3 regions of the Solibacillus isronensis genome follow, and region 2 is predicted to be linked to each of the others. Evidence: riboswitches for the same ligand, from Rfam matches in the RefSeq annotation. Region 2 holds a riboswitch; each other region holds the start of a gene.
The links. A riboswitch is a leader RNA that binds a small molecule or an ion and turns the genes downstream of it on or off. The one in region 2 is predicted to bind S-adenosylmethionine.
Positions count from the first base shown of each region.

Region 1 (5,310 bases), on a different contig from region 2:
GCTCAAACGACACAGGAATATGTAACGAACGAAGTATTACCGGTAGTTGAAAACTTAGAGCACCATGAGTTCGATCACTCTGTACGTCTATTAAAAACAGCAGGTGATTTAGGTTTACTAGCAGCTGACGTACCTGAAGAATATGAAGGGCTAGGCTTAGACAAAATTTCTTCTGCATTAATCGCAGAAAAAATGTCACCGGCTGGCGGTTTCTCAATCACGCACGGTGCCCATGTAGGGATCGGTTCATTACCAATCGTATTATTCGGTAACCATGAGCAAAAAACGAAGTACTTACCGAAGTTAGCTTCAGGTGCATTAATCGCAGCATATGCATTAACAGAGCCAGGTTCAGGTTCGGATGCATTAGGCGCTAAAACAACAGCTAAGTTAAATGAAGCTGGCACACATTACGTATTAAATGGTGAAAAACAATGGATTACAAATGCAGGCTTTGCAGATGTATTCGTTGTATACGCAAAAATCGATGGCGATAAATTCACTGCATTCATCGTAGAGCGTTCATTCCCAGGTGTTTCTGTAGGTCCGGAAGAGAAGAAAATGGGGATTAAATCATCTTCAACTCGTACATTAATTTTAGAAGATGCAGAAGTGCCTGTAGAAAACTTACTAGGTGAAGTAGGCCGCGGTCATATTATTGCATTCAACATTTTAAATATCGGACGTTATAAATTAGGAGTAGGTACTGTAGGTGCATCAAAACGTGCATTTGAATTAGCAGTTGCTTATACGAACCAACGTCAGCAATTCAAAACAAAATTATCGGATTTCAACTTAACGAAAGAAAAAATCGCATCAATGGCTTCTCACATTTATGCATCTGAATCTTTAAACTATCGTACAGTTGGTTATTTCGAAGACCGTTTAAGCCAGTTATCTGATGAAGAGCAAAAAGACGGCAAATCAGTTGCAGCAGCAATCGCTGAATATGCTATTGAGTGCTCGATCGCAAAAGTATTCGGTTCTGAAACATTGGATTTCGTAGCGGATGAAGCGGTTCAGTTACACGGTGGTTACGGCTTTATGGCTGAGTACGAAGTAGAACGCATTTACCGCGACTCTCGTATTAACCGTATTTTCGAAGGTACAAACGAAATTAACCGTATGATCGTACCGGGCACATTTATGAAAAAAGCATTAAAAGGTGAGTTACCACTATTACAAGTTGCGCAAGAACTGCAAAACGAGCTATTAATGCTTATGCCTGAAGAAATCGGCCAAGGTGCTTTAGAGCAAGAGAAATATTTAGTGAAAAATGCCAAGAAGATTGCAGTACTTGCAGCAGGTGCAGCAGCACAACGCTACGGTGCAAAACTGGATGCGGAACAAGAGCTGTTAGTAAACATCGCAAACATTGCGAACCAATTATACGCAATGGAATCTGCAGTAATCCGTACACAAAAAGCAATCGAGCGTGACGGAGAAGAAAAAGCAGCACAAAAAATTCTTTACACTCAAATTTTCTGTCAGGAAGCATTCGCAGAAATCGAAAAAGAAGCAAAAGAAACATTAATCGCTTCAGTTGAAGGTGACGATGCACGTATGATTTTATCAGCATTACGTAAATTAACGCGTAACAACCCTTACAACTTAATTCCGAAAAAACGTGAAGCTGCAGCGAAACTAATCGAAGCAGAAAAATATGTAGTTTAATAAAGACGGTAACCGGGTGTTTACAATGCACCCGGTTTTTCTATGGGTTTTCTAATAAAATGTAAAATGTTCTAATATAATTTCAAAATGTCTAATATACATGGGAACTTCTAATATAAGTTTCCTATCTTCTATTATGTCACCCAAAGTTTCTAATAAGTGAAGTGAAGCCGTTCTTCTAAAATACGTCGGGCATGTTCTAATATTTTTGCACATCTTCTAACAACAACCATAACCAGTAAAACTCCGATAGTGCGAACACATTTTTGATTTGTCCTTCTATATCCGTTACAATATAGGAAAATCCAGGGCAAAAAGGAGTACTTACATGACAGTAAAATTCATCCAATATCCGAAATGTACAACTTGTAAAAAAGCGCAAAAATGGCTAGATGAGCAAGGTGTGGACTATGAAAATATTCATATTGTAGAGCAGACACCATCTAAAGAGGAACTTAAAGCAATTTACGAAGCTAGTGGAGTGCCGCTGAAGAAATTCTTTAATACATCTGGCATGAAATATCGTGAATTAGGCCTAAAAGATAAATTACCGACAATGTCCGAGGATGAGCAATTAGAGCTATTAGCATCGGATGGTATGTTAATTAAGCGACCAATCGTTACAGATGGTAAAAAATTAACTTTAGGATTTAAGGAGTCTGACTTCTTAGAAACTTGGAAATAAACAGTTATTCACATTGTATTTCCGAACGAAATATGGCAAAATGAACTTGAATGTACTACATATAACATGGAGGTTTTCGAATGAGCACACCTAAAGAATTACGTTATTCAAAAGAGCATGAGTGGGTTAAAATTGAAGACGGTAAAGCGACAATCGGTATTACGGATTTCGCACAGTCTGAACTAGGCGATATCGTATTCGTAGAGTTACCTGAAGTAGGCGATGAAATTTCAAGGGATCAGCCTTTCGGTAGTGTAGAATCTGTTAAAACAGTTTCTGAACTATATGCACCACTTTCTGGTAAAGTTGTTGCAATCAACGAAGAATTACTGGACAATCCTGAATATGTAAATGAATCACCATACGGTAATGCATGGATGGTTACTGTTGAGTTAACAAGTGAAGCAGAAGTAGACGAGTTATTAGACGCAGATGCTTACACTGCATTAATCGAACAATAATATGAAACACTAAAGCCTTCTATATAAAGGTTTTAGTGTTTTTTTGTTATTCTATATATAAAGGTGTCGAATGAAAGGAAGCGTGTTATATGGGAAGATGCATTGTTGTAGAAGGACGTGCCGATAAATTGAGATTAATCCCGATATTAGCTGAGGACGTGACAATTATTTGTACAAATGGCACAATAAGTGAAGTCAATTTGATTGATTTATTGGAAGAATATGAGCAAGATGAAATTATCACTATGTTTGATGCAGATAAAAACGGTGAGAAGTTACGTAAACTGATGAACCGTGCATATCCCGAAGCGACACAGCTTATCATACCTCATGAATATGTAGAAGTAGAAAAAACACCTACTAAAATCTTAAGGGATATTTTACTACAGGCAAAATTTTTAGTAAAAGAAGGATGACAGTATAATGGAACAATGGACGAAACAGCAATGGGAACAGAACGTACAACAGTATGATCAGACAGCGTTTTTCTTATATACGCCTATGTGCGGCACTTGTGAAGTGTCGGAAAAAATGTTGGAAGTAATTGAGAAATTACTCCCAGATCTTCCGCTTGGTATGGCAAATATCAATTATTTAGGGGATTTACCATATGAATTGAAAATTGAAAGTGTACCTTGTTTAATCGTTTCAGACAACGGGGAACTAACGAATAAAATTTATGCATTTAAATCCGTACCGTTTTTGTATGAAATATTAAAAAAGTAATTGACGTAGTCACTTTGTCGTGATAAAGTAACATTCATAATAATAAAACTTAATAACGTTGCTCTTATAAAGAGAGGTGGAGGGAAGTGCCCTATGAAGCCCGGCAACCAGCGTTTACGCAAAGGTGCCAATTCACACAAAGTTTAAACTTTGAAAGATGAGAGAACGGTTTACCGTATAAATGTATGTGAAACCTTTCTACTTGTCTTGGTAGAAAGGTTTTTTTCATTCAACGGAGGTTTTGAATGAGAATAGAACATGATTTTGAAATAGCAGGAAGGTTATTTCAATTTAGAAGGAGTACAACCGATGATTGATATACAAAATATTACAAAAGTGTATAACACGAAAAACGGTAAACTTACAGCAGTTGATAATGTAAGCCTATCGATTAACAAAGGTGAAATATACGGAATTATCGGCTACAGTGGTGCCGGTAAAAGTACGATGATCCGCCTGCTGAACGGTTTGGAAAAGCCAACAACAGGTTCTGTCATTGTAGGCGGCCAGGATATTGCAAAAGCTTCCGGGGCAAAATTACGAGAAGCACGCCAAAAAATAAGTATGATTTTCCAGCACTTCAATCTGCTCTGGTCACGTACAGTTGAAGAAAACATTGCATTTCCACTTGAAATTGCAGGCGTTTCAAAAGCTGATCGTGAAAAGCGAGTAGAAGAGCTGATTGAACTCGTAGGTTTAAAAGGAAGAGGGAAAGCGTATCCTTCACAATTGTCAGGCGGTCAAAAGCAGCGTGTCGGCATTGCACGAGCGTTGGCGAACAACCCGGAAGTACTTTTATGTGATGAAGCGACTTCAGCGCTTGATCCGGAAACAACGGATTCAATTTTGGAATTACTGCTCGATATTAATAAAAACATCGGACTTACAATTGTACTCATTACACATGAAATGCATGTTATTCGCAAAATCTGTAACAGAGTAGCGGTAATGGAAGCCGGTAAAGTAGTGGAACAGGGAGATGTATTGCAAGTGTTCCAGCATCCTCAAGCACCAATTACGAAAAACTTCGTATCACAGGCTTCTGGTGAAACACAGGAAACGCAAGCATCACTGGAACAGATTTTAGCCAATTATCCAGAAGGCAAAATCGCTAAATTAACATTTGCAGCGGCAACGACAGAACAGCCTGTCATCTCACAAATGATTAAGCAATTTGACGTAGTTGTTAATATAGTGCATGGCAAAATCTCAAATACAACGGGCGGTTCGTTTGGTACATTGTTTATTCATATCGATGGCGAGCCAAAAGCAGTCGCGGAAGCATTAAGCTTTTTAGCAAAGCAAGAAATTCAGGCGGAGGTGATTGAGCATGTTTAATCAATTATTTCCGAACGTAGATTGGGGTAAAATGCTCGAAGCAACATATGAAACAATTTATATGACGGCTGTTGCGACAGTCATCACATTTATACTAGGACTTCTAATTGGTATTGTCTTATTTTTAACGAGCGACAATCAATTATGGGCAAATAAAATTGTACACTTTTTGACAGGGTCACTCGTGAATATTTTCCGCTCGATTCCATTTATCGTCTTAATCATTTTATTAATTCCATTTACTAAGTTTTTACTTGGAACAATCCGTGGCGCCAATGCAGCATTACCTGCGCTAATTATTGGGGCAGCACCGTTTTATGCGCGCATGGTATTAATAGCATTAAGAGAAATTGATAAAGGTGTCATTGAAGCAGCCCGCTCAATGGGAGCGAAAACTTCTACGATTATTTGGAAAGTGCTGATCCC
Region 1 covers NZ_JAMBOC010000002.1:49,664-54,973, reverse strand. The annotation lists gene M3166_RS12075 (acyl-CoA dehydrogenase family protein) at 1-1,674, shown strand, start outside; gene M3166_RS12070 (arsenate reductase family protein) at 2,003-2,359, shown strand; gene gcvH (glycine cleavage system protein GcvH) at 2,440-2,820, shown strand; gene M3166_RS12060 (toprim domain-containing protein) at 2,910-3,236, shown strand; gene M3166_RS12055 (thioredoxin family protein) at 3,244-3,546, shown strand; SAM riboswitch class I at 3,608-3,710, shown strand; gene M3166_RS12050 (methionine ABC transporter ATP-binding protein) at 3,856-4,884, shown strand; gene M3166_RS12045 (methionine ABC transporter permease) at 4,877-5,310, shown strand, end outside.
Region 1: it holds a riboswitch for S-adenosylmethionine, as region 2 does, so the genes downstream of both, M3166_RS12050 (methionine ABC transporter ATP-binding protein) here and metK (methionine adenosyltransferase) in region 2, are expected to answer to the same signal.

Region 2 (5,310 bases):
ATGTTAAATGCTTATTTAGGCAAATAATATTGGATAAACGACTCCAAATGCGGGGTCGTTTTTTATTCGTTCACTGTACGATATACTTCCAATGTATAAACGAGATTATTGCGGACCACCTTAAACTTGAGGTGAGAATAATGGAAAAAAATAATGTTTATGTATCAGTTGCCAATTTAACATGCAATTTGCATCCTGGATCATCCTATGAATTTGTACTGAAAATGGAGCCATTAAAAGCGCGTGTATTTATGAAGCTGTTCAATCAGATGCAGCAGCTGGAGGCGTCAAATGCATTCCGTGCCCATATGCCGTTTATTCCATATCATTTGGACAGATTAAATCATGAGATCGACCACCGTCTAAAAAAAGTCTATGCTCTGATTCATGAATTCGGTGATGAGGAAGCGAAGAAATTCGTCGAGCAACTGCCGTACTTCACGCGCTAATTAGGCGATTTGATTGAACGGGAGACATCTGTTCGTTACACTATATAGTAGGAGTTGAGCGAAAAGATGTTTACATTTATCGATGAAAATAATTTAAAAGTAGATTTAAGATTTGATGAAGGTCCTTTCGAAGTTGAACCGAAGCATGTATTGGCACTTGTACAATATAAAGGGAAATGGTTATGCACGATTCATCATCGTCGTGGCGTTGAGTTTCCTGGAGGCAAGCAGGAGCCCGGGGAGACATTGTACGAAGCGGCTATCCGTGAAGTTTACGAAGAAGCAAATGTGGTCATAGAAGATGTAAAATGGTTTGCCTACTATATTGTGCATGATGAGATTCCCTTTTGCAAAGCGGTCTTTACTGCTAAGGTAAAGGACATTGAACCTTTTACAGGAGATCATGAAACAGAAGGCATGTTATGGCTGACAGAAGAAGAGCTTTGGCAGCAGCCAAAATTAAGTTTCTATATGCGGGATGCAGGAATGAAAAAGATGTTGCAGGAAGTGAAAAATCATGAACGACAATGGTAAGATTTTTTCGATACGCAATTACCCATCTCCAAATCCTCATATCCGATTAGATGAAATTACGTATTGGTCACAAGGACTGCGTGTAAAAGGATTATTGGCGCGTCCTAAAGCCCCTGGTACATATGAAGCGCTTTTATATTTGCGTGGGGGACTCCAATCGATCGGCATGGTCAGGCCTGCACGTATTGCTCAATTTGCGATGCAAGGCTTCGTTGTATTTGCTCCGTATTATCGTGGAAATCGCGGAGGAGAAGGTAAGGACGAGTTTGCGGGTGATGACCGTTATGATGCAGTTAACGGCATAGAAGTACTGAAGCAATTTATTCAAGTGGATAAAGTGAATTTATATGGATTTTCCCGCGGCGGGTTAATGGTATTGTGGACAGCGATTTTACGTGATGATATCAAATCGCTCGTAACTTGGGCAGGTGTATCGGATGCGACAGCAACATATTGGGACCGTGTTGATATGCGGCGCGGCTTAAAGAGAATTGTTGGCGGTACTCCAAATAAAGTACCGGAAAACTATGATGACCGTACACCATTATTTGAAATCGATAAACTTCAAACCCCCGTACTTATTATTCATGGTACAGAAGATCAGCATGTTGATATAGAGCATGCCTATAAACTGGAGCAGTATTTAAAAAAGGAAGGGAAATCTGTTGAGACATGGTACTCATCTGGATTAAAGCATCACTATCCTCCCAACCTAAACCGCGATACTGTGAAAAACTTATGTGATTGGATGAAACGCCAATAAACACAATAAAAAACAGCATTTTTCTCCTAGAGAAAAATGCTGTTTTTGGTTGAATAAACACGGCTGATTAGTAAATTATACTAATGGACCGCCTTTTTGAACGATTGCTTCATCAACATTCTCGAACTTCTTGAAGTTGTTTTTGAACAGTTCGGCAAGTTCAGAAGCTTTTTTGTCATAAGCAGCTTTGTCTGCCCATGCATCACGAGGATTTAATACGTTAGTTGGTACACCTTCAACTGCTACTGGGATGTTTAATCCAAATACAGCGTCTTGGGTAGTTTCAACGTTATTTAATTTACCGTCGATTGCAGCACGCACCATTGCGCGTGTATAAGAAAGCTTCATACGGCTGCCTACACCATATTCGCCACCAGTCCAACCAGTGTTTACTAGAAATACTTGTGAACCGTGCTCATCAATTTTCTTACCTAATTGCTCTGCATAAACAGTTGCAGCAAGCGGCAGGAACGGAGAACCGAAGCATGTAGAGAATACTGGTTCTGGCTCTGTTACACCACGTTCTGTACCGGCAAGTTTAGAAGTGAAACCGCTTAGGAAGTGATACATTGCCTGCTCTTTAGTCAATTTAGAGATAGGAGGTAATACACCAAATGCATCGGCTGTTAAGAAGACGATTGTATTTGGATGACCTGCTACTGATGGCAAGACGATATTGTCGATAAAGTCGATAGGGTAAGCGACACGTGTGTTTTCTGTTAAAGAACCGTCTGCATAGTCGCATTCACGTGATTCAGGGTCTACCGCAACGTTTTCCAATACTGAACCAAAGCGGATTGCATTGTAAATTTCCGGCTCATTTTCAGCAGATAGGTTGATTGTTTTTGCATAGCAACCACCTTCAATGTTGAATACGCCATTGTCAGACCAGCCGTGCTCGTCATCACCGATTAATTTACGGTCTTTGTCAGCTGATAAAGTAGTTTTTCCTGTACCAGATAAACCGAAGAATAATGCTACATCGCCTTCTTCTCCAACGTTTGCAGAACAGTGCATTGGGAAGATACCTTGTTCAGGTAATAAGTAGTTCATAATACCGAAGATTGACTTCTTCATTTCACCTGCGTACTCAGTTCCGCCGATTAAGATGATTTTCTTTTCGATAGATGTTATAATAAATGTTTCCGATCCAGTACCGTCTACTTCCGGATCTGCTTTGAAGTTTGGCGCAGATACGATTGTAAACTCGGCAACGTGTTTAGCCAATTCGTCTGCTGTTGGGCGGATGAATAATTGATGACAGAATAGATTATGCCAAGCATATTCGTTAATTACTTTAATAGATAATTGAGACTCTTTGTCTGCACCAGCAAAACCGTTGAATACATATAACTCGTCACGTTCTTTTAAGTAATTTATAACTTTTACATAAAGTTTATCAAATACTTCTGCAGAGATCGGACGGTTTACTTTACCCCAATCGATTTTGTCATTTGAAATTTCTTCTTCTACTATATATTTATCTTTAGGAGAGCGGCCAGTATATTTGCCTGTTTCAGCACGTAATGCGCCTTCAACAGTTAGCGATGCTTCTCCGCGTGATGTAGCTTTTTCAATTAATTGTGGAACAGATAATTGAGTTTTGATGTTTTCCCCGTTTAAAAGTTCTTTCAGCTCGTTAGCAATTTCTACCGAATTCATCTATTAAATACCATCCTTTTTTATAGTATTCCCTTATAGAGGGGAGTTGATTCCTAATTCAAAAATAGTATAACACATTAAGTGAAATAATCTATACTAATTGCAAATTATTTTTTCGTAAATTTTAGCAGATCGAAAAAAGTCAAAATTTGTTGACAGTACTTGAATTTTTGCGTAAGATGTTTAATTGAACGGATACTCTTATCCCGAGCTGGTGGAGGGGCAGGCCCTATGAAACCCGGCAACCTGCGTATATTTTATACGTGTTGGTGCCAACCTGATGCAAGGGCAAAATTTCCCTTGAACGATAAGAGTGAAAGGTAACGAAACGTAATATCCTTTCCTCACGTGTGATGAACACGGCTATGAGAGAAAGGATTTTTTTTATTTTGTTTTACAATTTCGTACTGAACGAAAATTATATAGTTACAGCCTTTCAGACCCTCGTGTTAAAGCAAATATAGCTTGACGTTAAAAAGGCAGCTACGCATCAGCGTAATTCCTGCAATATAACGGACATGGGTAATGAGTACCGTATCAATAAAAAACAATTGCCAAAGTGATTTAGGAGGAAATGACATGACAAATCGTCGACTGTTTACATCAGAAAGTGTAACGGAAGGACATCCGGACAAAATTTGTGACCAAATTTCGGATGCCATTTTAGACGCTATTTTAGCTGCAGATCCAAATGCACGTGTAGCTTGTGAAACTACGGTAACAACAGGCTTAGTATTAGTATCTGGTGAAATTACAACTTCTACTTATGTAGATATGAAAGGAATTATCCGCGATACAGTAGCAGAAATCGGCTATACACGCGGTAAGTATGGCTTTGATGCTGAAAATCTTGCAGTACTAGTAGCAGTAGGAGAGCAATCACCTGACATTGCACAAGGTGTTGACCAGGCATTGGAAGCACGTGAAGGTTCAATGACTGAAGATGAACTTGAAGCAATCGGTGCAGGCGACCAAGGTTTAATGTTTGGTTATGCATGTAACGAAACACCGGAACTTATGCCTATGCCTATTTCTTTAGCTCACAAATTAGCGCGTCGTTTAACAGAAGTGCGTAAATCAGGCGAATTGGAATATTTACGTCCGGATGGTAAAACACAAGTAACAATCGAATATGATGAAAACAATGAACCTGTTCGTGTAGATACAATCGTTATTTCAACACAGCACGATGAAGAAGCAACATTGGAACAAATCCAAACAGACATTAAAGAACACGTTATTAAACCGGTAGTTCCTGCTCATTTATTGGATGAAGCTACAAAGTACTTCATCAACCCAACAGGTCGCTTCGTAATCGGCGGACCTAAAGGAGATGCAGGTCTTACAGGACGTAAAATTATTGTTGATACTTACGGCGGTTATGCACGTCACGGTGGCGGAGCATTCTCTGGTAAGGATGCAACAAAAGTTGACCGCTCTGCAGCGTATGCAGCACGCTATGTTGCCAAAAATATTGTAGCAGCTGGCTTAGCAGACCGTGCTGAAGTGCAACTTGCTTATGCAATCGGTGTTGCACAACCTGTTTCAATCGCTGTTGATACATTTGGTACAGGAAAAGTAGCAGAATCACAAATCGTAAACTGGGTTCGTGAACTCTTTGACCTACGTCCTGCAGGCATTATTAAAATGCTTGATTTACGTCGCCCAATCTATAAACAAACAGCAGCATACGGACATTTCGGTCGCACAGATTTAAATGTGCCATGGGAAAATACGGATAAAGCAGCTGAATTAAAAGCAAAAGCAGGAATCTAATAAAATAAAAAGGAGCATCCGGTTAAATGGATAGCTCCTTTTTTGTAATTTCCAGTAAACTTCCTATATTATAGGTAGAGATTTCGATAAACAGTAAATGAGTGTGAAATTATTTCTGAAGTGATT
Region 2 covers NZ_JAMBOC010000001.1:11,693-17,002, forward strand. The annotation lists gene M3166_RS00070 (Dps family protein) at 1-27, shown strand, start outside; gene M3166_RS00075 (transposase) at 141-449, shown strand; gene M3166_RS00080 (NUDIX hydrolase) at 516-983, shown strand; gene M3166_RS00085 (alpha/beta hydrolase family protein) at 967-1,746, shown strand; gene pckA (phosphoenolpyruvate carboxykinase (ATP)) at 1,822-3,408, opposite strand; SAM riboswitch class I at 3,607-3,722, shown strand; gene metK (methionine adenosyltransferase) at 3,988-5,184, shown strand; gene M3166_RS00100 (gamma carbonic anhydrase) at 5,294-5,310, opposite strand, start outside.

Region 3 (5,310 bases), 1.0 Mb from region 2:
GCTTAGTATCGCTTTTCGGGACCGTCGCGTAAATGCTCAAAACGGAACCCGCTCCATTCAGGGTGTTCATTTGCGCATGCAATATATCGAGCAGCTGAACAATAAATATATGGATGCGATCCGTGAAACCGTGCTTATTTTCGAAAAGCTGAAAGAGGAAATCATTCTTCAGTTTAAAGAGCAAAATGATGTGAAAGCACAGCATCTTCAGCAGCTGGAAGAAGAGGCAACTACGGTAAAATCCCAAATGGATGCGATCAATGAAAAAATTGATCCATCGATTACGTTGAACCATTCCACGGACGAGCTGGAAGAACTGCTCGCAACAAATGAACTGGATCAGATGAAAACTGAAACACAGCGCCAAAACCGTGAAAAAGTGGAGCTTCAACTGGATAAAAAAGCGGAGGAGCTGGCAGTTTTAAATGAACAGATAGCCCTTGGTACTGAGACTGTCGAACAGTTAACAGTTCGCTTTAAAGGGATCAACAGCGAAGGCATCCAGCTTGAAAAACGCCGGACAGAACTTGAACAGCTGACAAAACTGAACCCTGAGCAGGCGATCATTGAAGTAAACGAAAAGATCGGGCTTCTTACAGAAAAGATCGAGATGCTTGAATTGAAAATCAGTTTGCTTCCGGTGACGGCAGAACTTCAAAACGAATGGTACGGTTTACTGAAAAACGCCAATGCCCATGACTTGGACGAAATCCGCAAATTGTATGTGAAACATGCCAATGTGATCGGGACAACTTGTGTTGCATCGGCAAATAAAGAGTTTATGGACAACTATCCGACATTTGATGTCGTGATTATTGATGAAGTTTCGAAAGCAACACCACCGGAACTGTTACTGCCGATGTTAAAGGGCGCAAAGATCATTTTAGTTGGGGACCATCACCAGTTGCCTCCGCTTGTAGGCGATGCGACATTTGAAGAGACATTGGAGCAAGTTGTGAAGGAAAGTACAACATTTGAAGAAAAACGAGAGCTTGAAAAGTTACTGGAAGAATCATTGTTTGAGCGTCTTTATAACAATTTGCCGTCACAAAATAAAACGATGCTCGCCCTTCAATATCGAATGCATAAAAATATTATGTCAACTATCACACCGTTTTACGAAAATGAATCCGAACAGCTGCAGTGTGGGTTAGAGGATTCGGATGCCGTACGCGATCATTTCCTTGAAACTTCAAAGGTTACACGAAATCACCATTTACTATGGCTTGATATTCCGAATGCCAAGCCGTATTTTGAAGAGCGTATGAAGGAAGGCTCGAGTTTATTCAATTTAGCTGAGCTGGAACAGATTAAACAGCAGCTTCTTGAATTAAATGCCGCAACGGGACAAGCGAAAGCACAAGGGCTGATTCCACAAGACGCATTAAAATCGGTTGGCGTTATTTCATTCTACGCGGAGCAGGTGAAACGTATTAATCGTCTGATCGAACAGGAAATCAGTGTACCGCATTTACACATCCGTACAGGATCCGTCGATAAATTCCAGGGGATGGAGATGGATGTGATTATCGTCAGCATGGTGCGGAATCATGACAATGAACGCGGAGAAATCGGGTTTGCGAAAGATTACCGACGCCTGAATGTTGCATTATCCCGCGCACGGGAACTGCTCATAATGATTGGCAGTACCGAAATGTTTACAAAGCGTCCAAAGAGCGCGAAAACACGGGATATGTATGCCCATGTATTAACGACAGTAAAAGAGCAAGACGGCTATTTTGCTGTGTAGAAACAGGGGGATTGAATGGATTTACAAAGTACAGTTATACAGCTGCAGAAAGAACTCATCCAAAATCCGTCCATTGAAATCAAAAAGCAAATGCAATACGCCATTCCGATTCACACATTGGAAGTGAAATATCATCCGGTAATGCGTAATGCCATGGATATTTTAATGAAGATGATGCTCATTTCATTTGAGAAGGCGAAGCTGAAAAATGTGGAGTTATTAGCCGAAATTTTATTGGTGGAACCGTTATTTATTCATGATTTGACGAATAAAATGTTACGACTGGGTATGATTGTGAAGGAAGAGGAATTTGCACTAACTGCAAAGGGTAAGGCTCAGCTGGAATCGGGCATTTTTGAAGAGGAACTTGAAGAAACAAGTTATTTTATTCAATACAGCCCGATCCATGAGCAGCCATTGGAGGGTGACCTGGAGGAATTTGCGGATTTGGAAGAGTTTCCGGAGCCTTTCCCGACAATCGAAACAGAAGAAATCGAAGCAATTGAAGAGAGCGTGCTGATTGATTTCATACAACAGCAACTTTCCGAACAACCGGTGGCGGAAGATGAAGTACCGCACTATATAACGAGTGTTGTTTCGACGGAATCGATCCAGATTAATGATATACCGGTCCTATGTTTTTTACTGTTTGATCAAAAGGAAAACAGGCATTTTGTGCGGGTATACAATACATTGACACGTGTATGGGATGAACGGCTGGAGACAATCTTATTTACTATAGAAAAAGAGCAGCTTTAGTATGCGTGAAATAATATTTTTGGAATTATTGCAAAATTACAAAGTACATGATACACTAATGACAATTTAATAGACTTATCAAGAGAAGCGGAGGGACTTGGCCCGATGATGCTTCAGCAACCTCTAGTTTAACTAGAAAGGTGCTACTTCCAGCAAGGTGTTGACCTTGGCAGATAAGAACGGGTAGAAGCCCCTCTCAATTCTGTTTTGCTGGAATGAGAGGGGCTTTTTTATTGTTCCGGAACGGTTCGTTTCGCTCGTAAAACAATGCATTGCCTGAATACCACAGATTATTAAAAGTTTATTGAAAAAGTTTATGAGGGGGAAAGTGGAATGCCGATTAATATTCCGAAACATTTACCGGCGGGTGAGCTGCTTAGAAAAGAGAAGATTTTCGTCATGGAGGAAGACCGTGCGAAAACACAACAAATTCGACCGTTAAATATTTTAGTGTTTAATTTAATGCCTGAAAAAGAGAAAACCGAACTGCAGTTGCTGCGCTTACTCGGTAATACACCATTACAGGTGGATGTGACATTTTTAAACACGGCTACATACGAATCAAAAAATGTTTCCAAATCGCATTTAGATACTTTTTACCGGACGTTCGACCAAGTGAAGCACCGTCGCTTTGATGGGCTCATTATTACAGGAGCGCCAGTAGAGAAAATGGATTTTGAAGATGTTGGCTACTGGAATGAGATTACGCATGTTATGGACTGGGCAGATGAACATGTCACTTCGATTATGTATATATGTTGGGGCGCCCAAGCTGCATTGTATCATCATTTTGGCATCGGAAAATTCGAATTGCCGAAGAAATGCTCCGGTGTTTATTCCCATGTGATTACGGATTTAACAGTAGATTTAGTGCGGGGATTCAGTGATGAGTATGTGGCACCTCATTCACGCCACACGTCGGTTTCAATTGATGAAGTGCGAGCACACCCTGACTTGCGACTATTAAGCTATTCGGATGATGCAGGCGTGTTTATCGTGCAATCGAAAAACAATAAACATATTATGATTACAGGGCATCTGGAATATGATGCAACGACCTTATCGGATGAGTATTTCCGCGATATTGAGAAAGATCCGGACAATACGGAAATTCCGATCAACTATTTCCCGAATAACGACCCGTTGCAGGCACCGAAAAATGTTTGGCGTGCCCATTCGCATCTGTTGTTCTACAACTGGCTGAACTACTACGTATACCAAGAAACGCCGTATGAATGGCATTACGTCGATGAAAATATTGAATATCATATTTAATGCTTATAAATGAAACGAACCAGCAAGAGATGGACTCCTGCTGGTTCGTTTTATTTAATTGCGACCCAGGCACGTTCGCGTTCAATCTGCAAACTAATTTCCCGCCCGAAGAAATCGCTTAATAATTCGTCTGTTAAAACAACTTCGCGTGCATTGGCTTCGACATTTTTTCCGTCTTTCATTAAAAGTACATGGCTAAAACAAGGAAGTATTTCTTCTACATGATGCGTCACGTAAATTAGGGTAGGGCCGTTTTCTGCTTGTGCAATCTGTTCTATTGTTTGCAGCAAGTTTTCCCGTTCGATTAAGTCCAGACCGCCACATGGCTCATCCAATATTAAAATTTCCGGATCCGCCATAATGGCCCTTGCTATTTGAACACGCTGCCGTTCACCTTGAGACAAATGCTCGAATGATTTATTTGCTAAATGGTCACAGTGAAAATGCTTCATAATAGAAACCGCATGGTCAATTTCTTCTTCCGTCACATCATTGAAAAGGCGAAGGGCACCGAATTTTCCGCTGAGCACGATTTCAATTGCATTATCCTGCCAGTTGAAGTTATCGATCATCGCATTGCTGACCCAGCCGATCCGCGTCCGCAGTTTCGGTATATACGTCTTGCCATATGTTTCACCCAGTACTTGGACCTTACCTTCATTTGGCCAAATATAGCCGTTAATAACTTTCAGCAACGTCGTTTTGCCGGAGCCGTTTAACCCTAAAATAGCCCAATGCTGTCCCTTTTGAACATGCCAGCTTAAATCATTTAAAATCTTTTTGTCATTGCGATATAAATGGATATTTTCAATATGTATCATTTAAAAACACCTCCACTTACTACTATGCACCTTTTTTCATTGTCGTGAAAGTATTTTTTGAAAATTGTAACAATTTAAATGTAAAAAAAAGAAAGCAAACGCATAATGCTTGCTCTCCTCATTATTTATATAACAACACTTTCGACACCTGCTGCGCGGTGGAACAACTTTCCGTTCCATTTGAGTGCCCATTGTACGACAGGCCCTAAGCCGAACGCCATAAATACAGTACCGACTCCGACTGGTCCGCCCAATACAAAACCTAATACAGCAACCGTTACTTCCATTGTCGTCCGTGCACGGTTGACACTCCAGCCGAGGCGATGCACCAACAGCAGCATTAATGTATCACGAGGTCCTACACCGAGGTTTGCGACCATATACATCCCGCAGCCGAAGCCGAGCAGAACAACGCCAACAACAAACGCCAATGTTTGTTCTAACAGTGTATTCGCATCCGGTAATACTAACAAAAATATATCAATAAAAATCCCTGTCAGGAACATGTCCAAATAAGTCCCTGCTTTTGGCAATCTTTTTGTGAAAAACGTATCAACAGCCAGAATGAGCAAACCTAAAATAATCGACCACATACCGACCGTTAATCCCAAGTTTTTTTGTAATCCGATATGAAGGACATCCCATGACCCAACGCCAAGTATTTGTCCTTTGATCGTCAATGCGACGCCTAATGATAAAACAATG
Region 3 covers NZ_JAMBOC010000001.1:1,017,202-1,022,511, reverse strand. The annotation lists gene M3166_RS05205 (AAA domain-containing protein) at 1-1,750, shown strand, start outside; gene M3166_RS05200 (nucleoside-diphosphate sugar epimerase) at 1,766-2,509, shown strand; SAM riboswitch class I at 2,582-2,689, shown strand; gene metA (homoserine O-acetyltransferase MetA) at 2,843-3,784, shown strand; gene M3166_RS05190 (ABC transporter ATP-binding protein) at 3,835-4,605, opposite strand; gene M3166_RS05185 (YczE/YyaS/YitT family protein) at 4,731-5,310, opposite strand, start outside.
Region 3: it holds a riboswitch for S-adenosylmethionine, as region 2 does, so the genes downstream of both, metA (homoserine O-acetyltransferase MetA) here and metK (methionine adenosyltransferase) in region 2, are expected to answer to the same signal.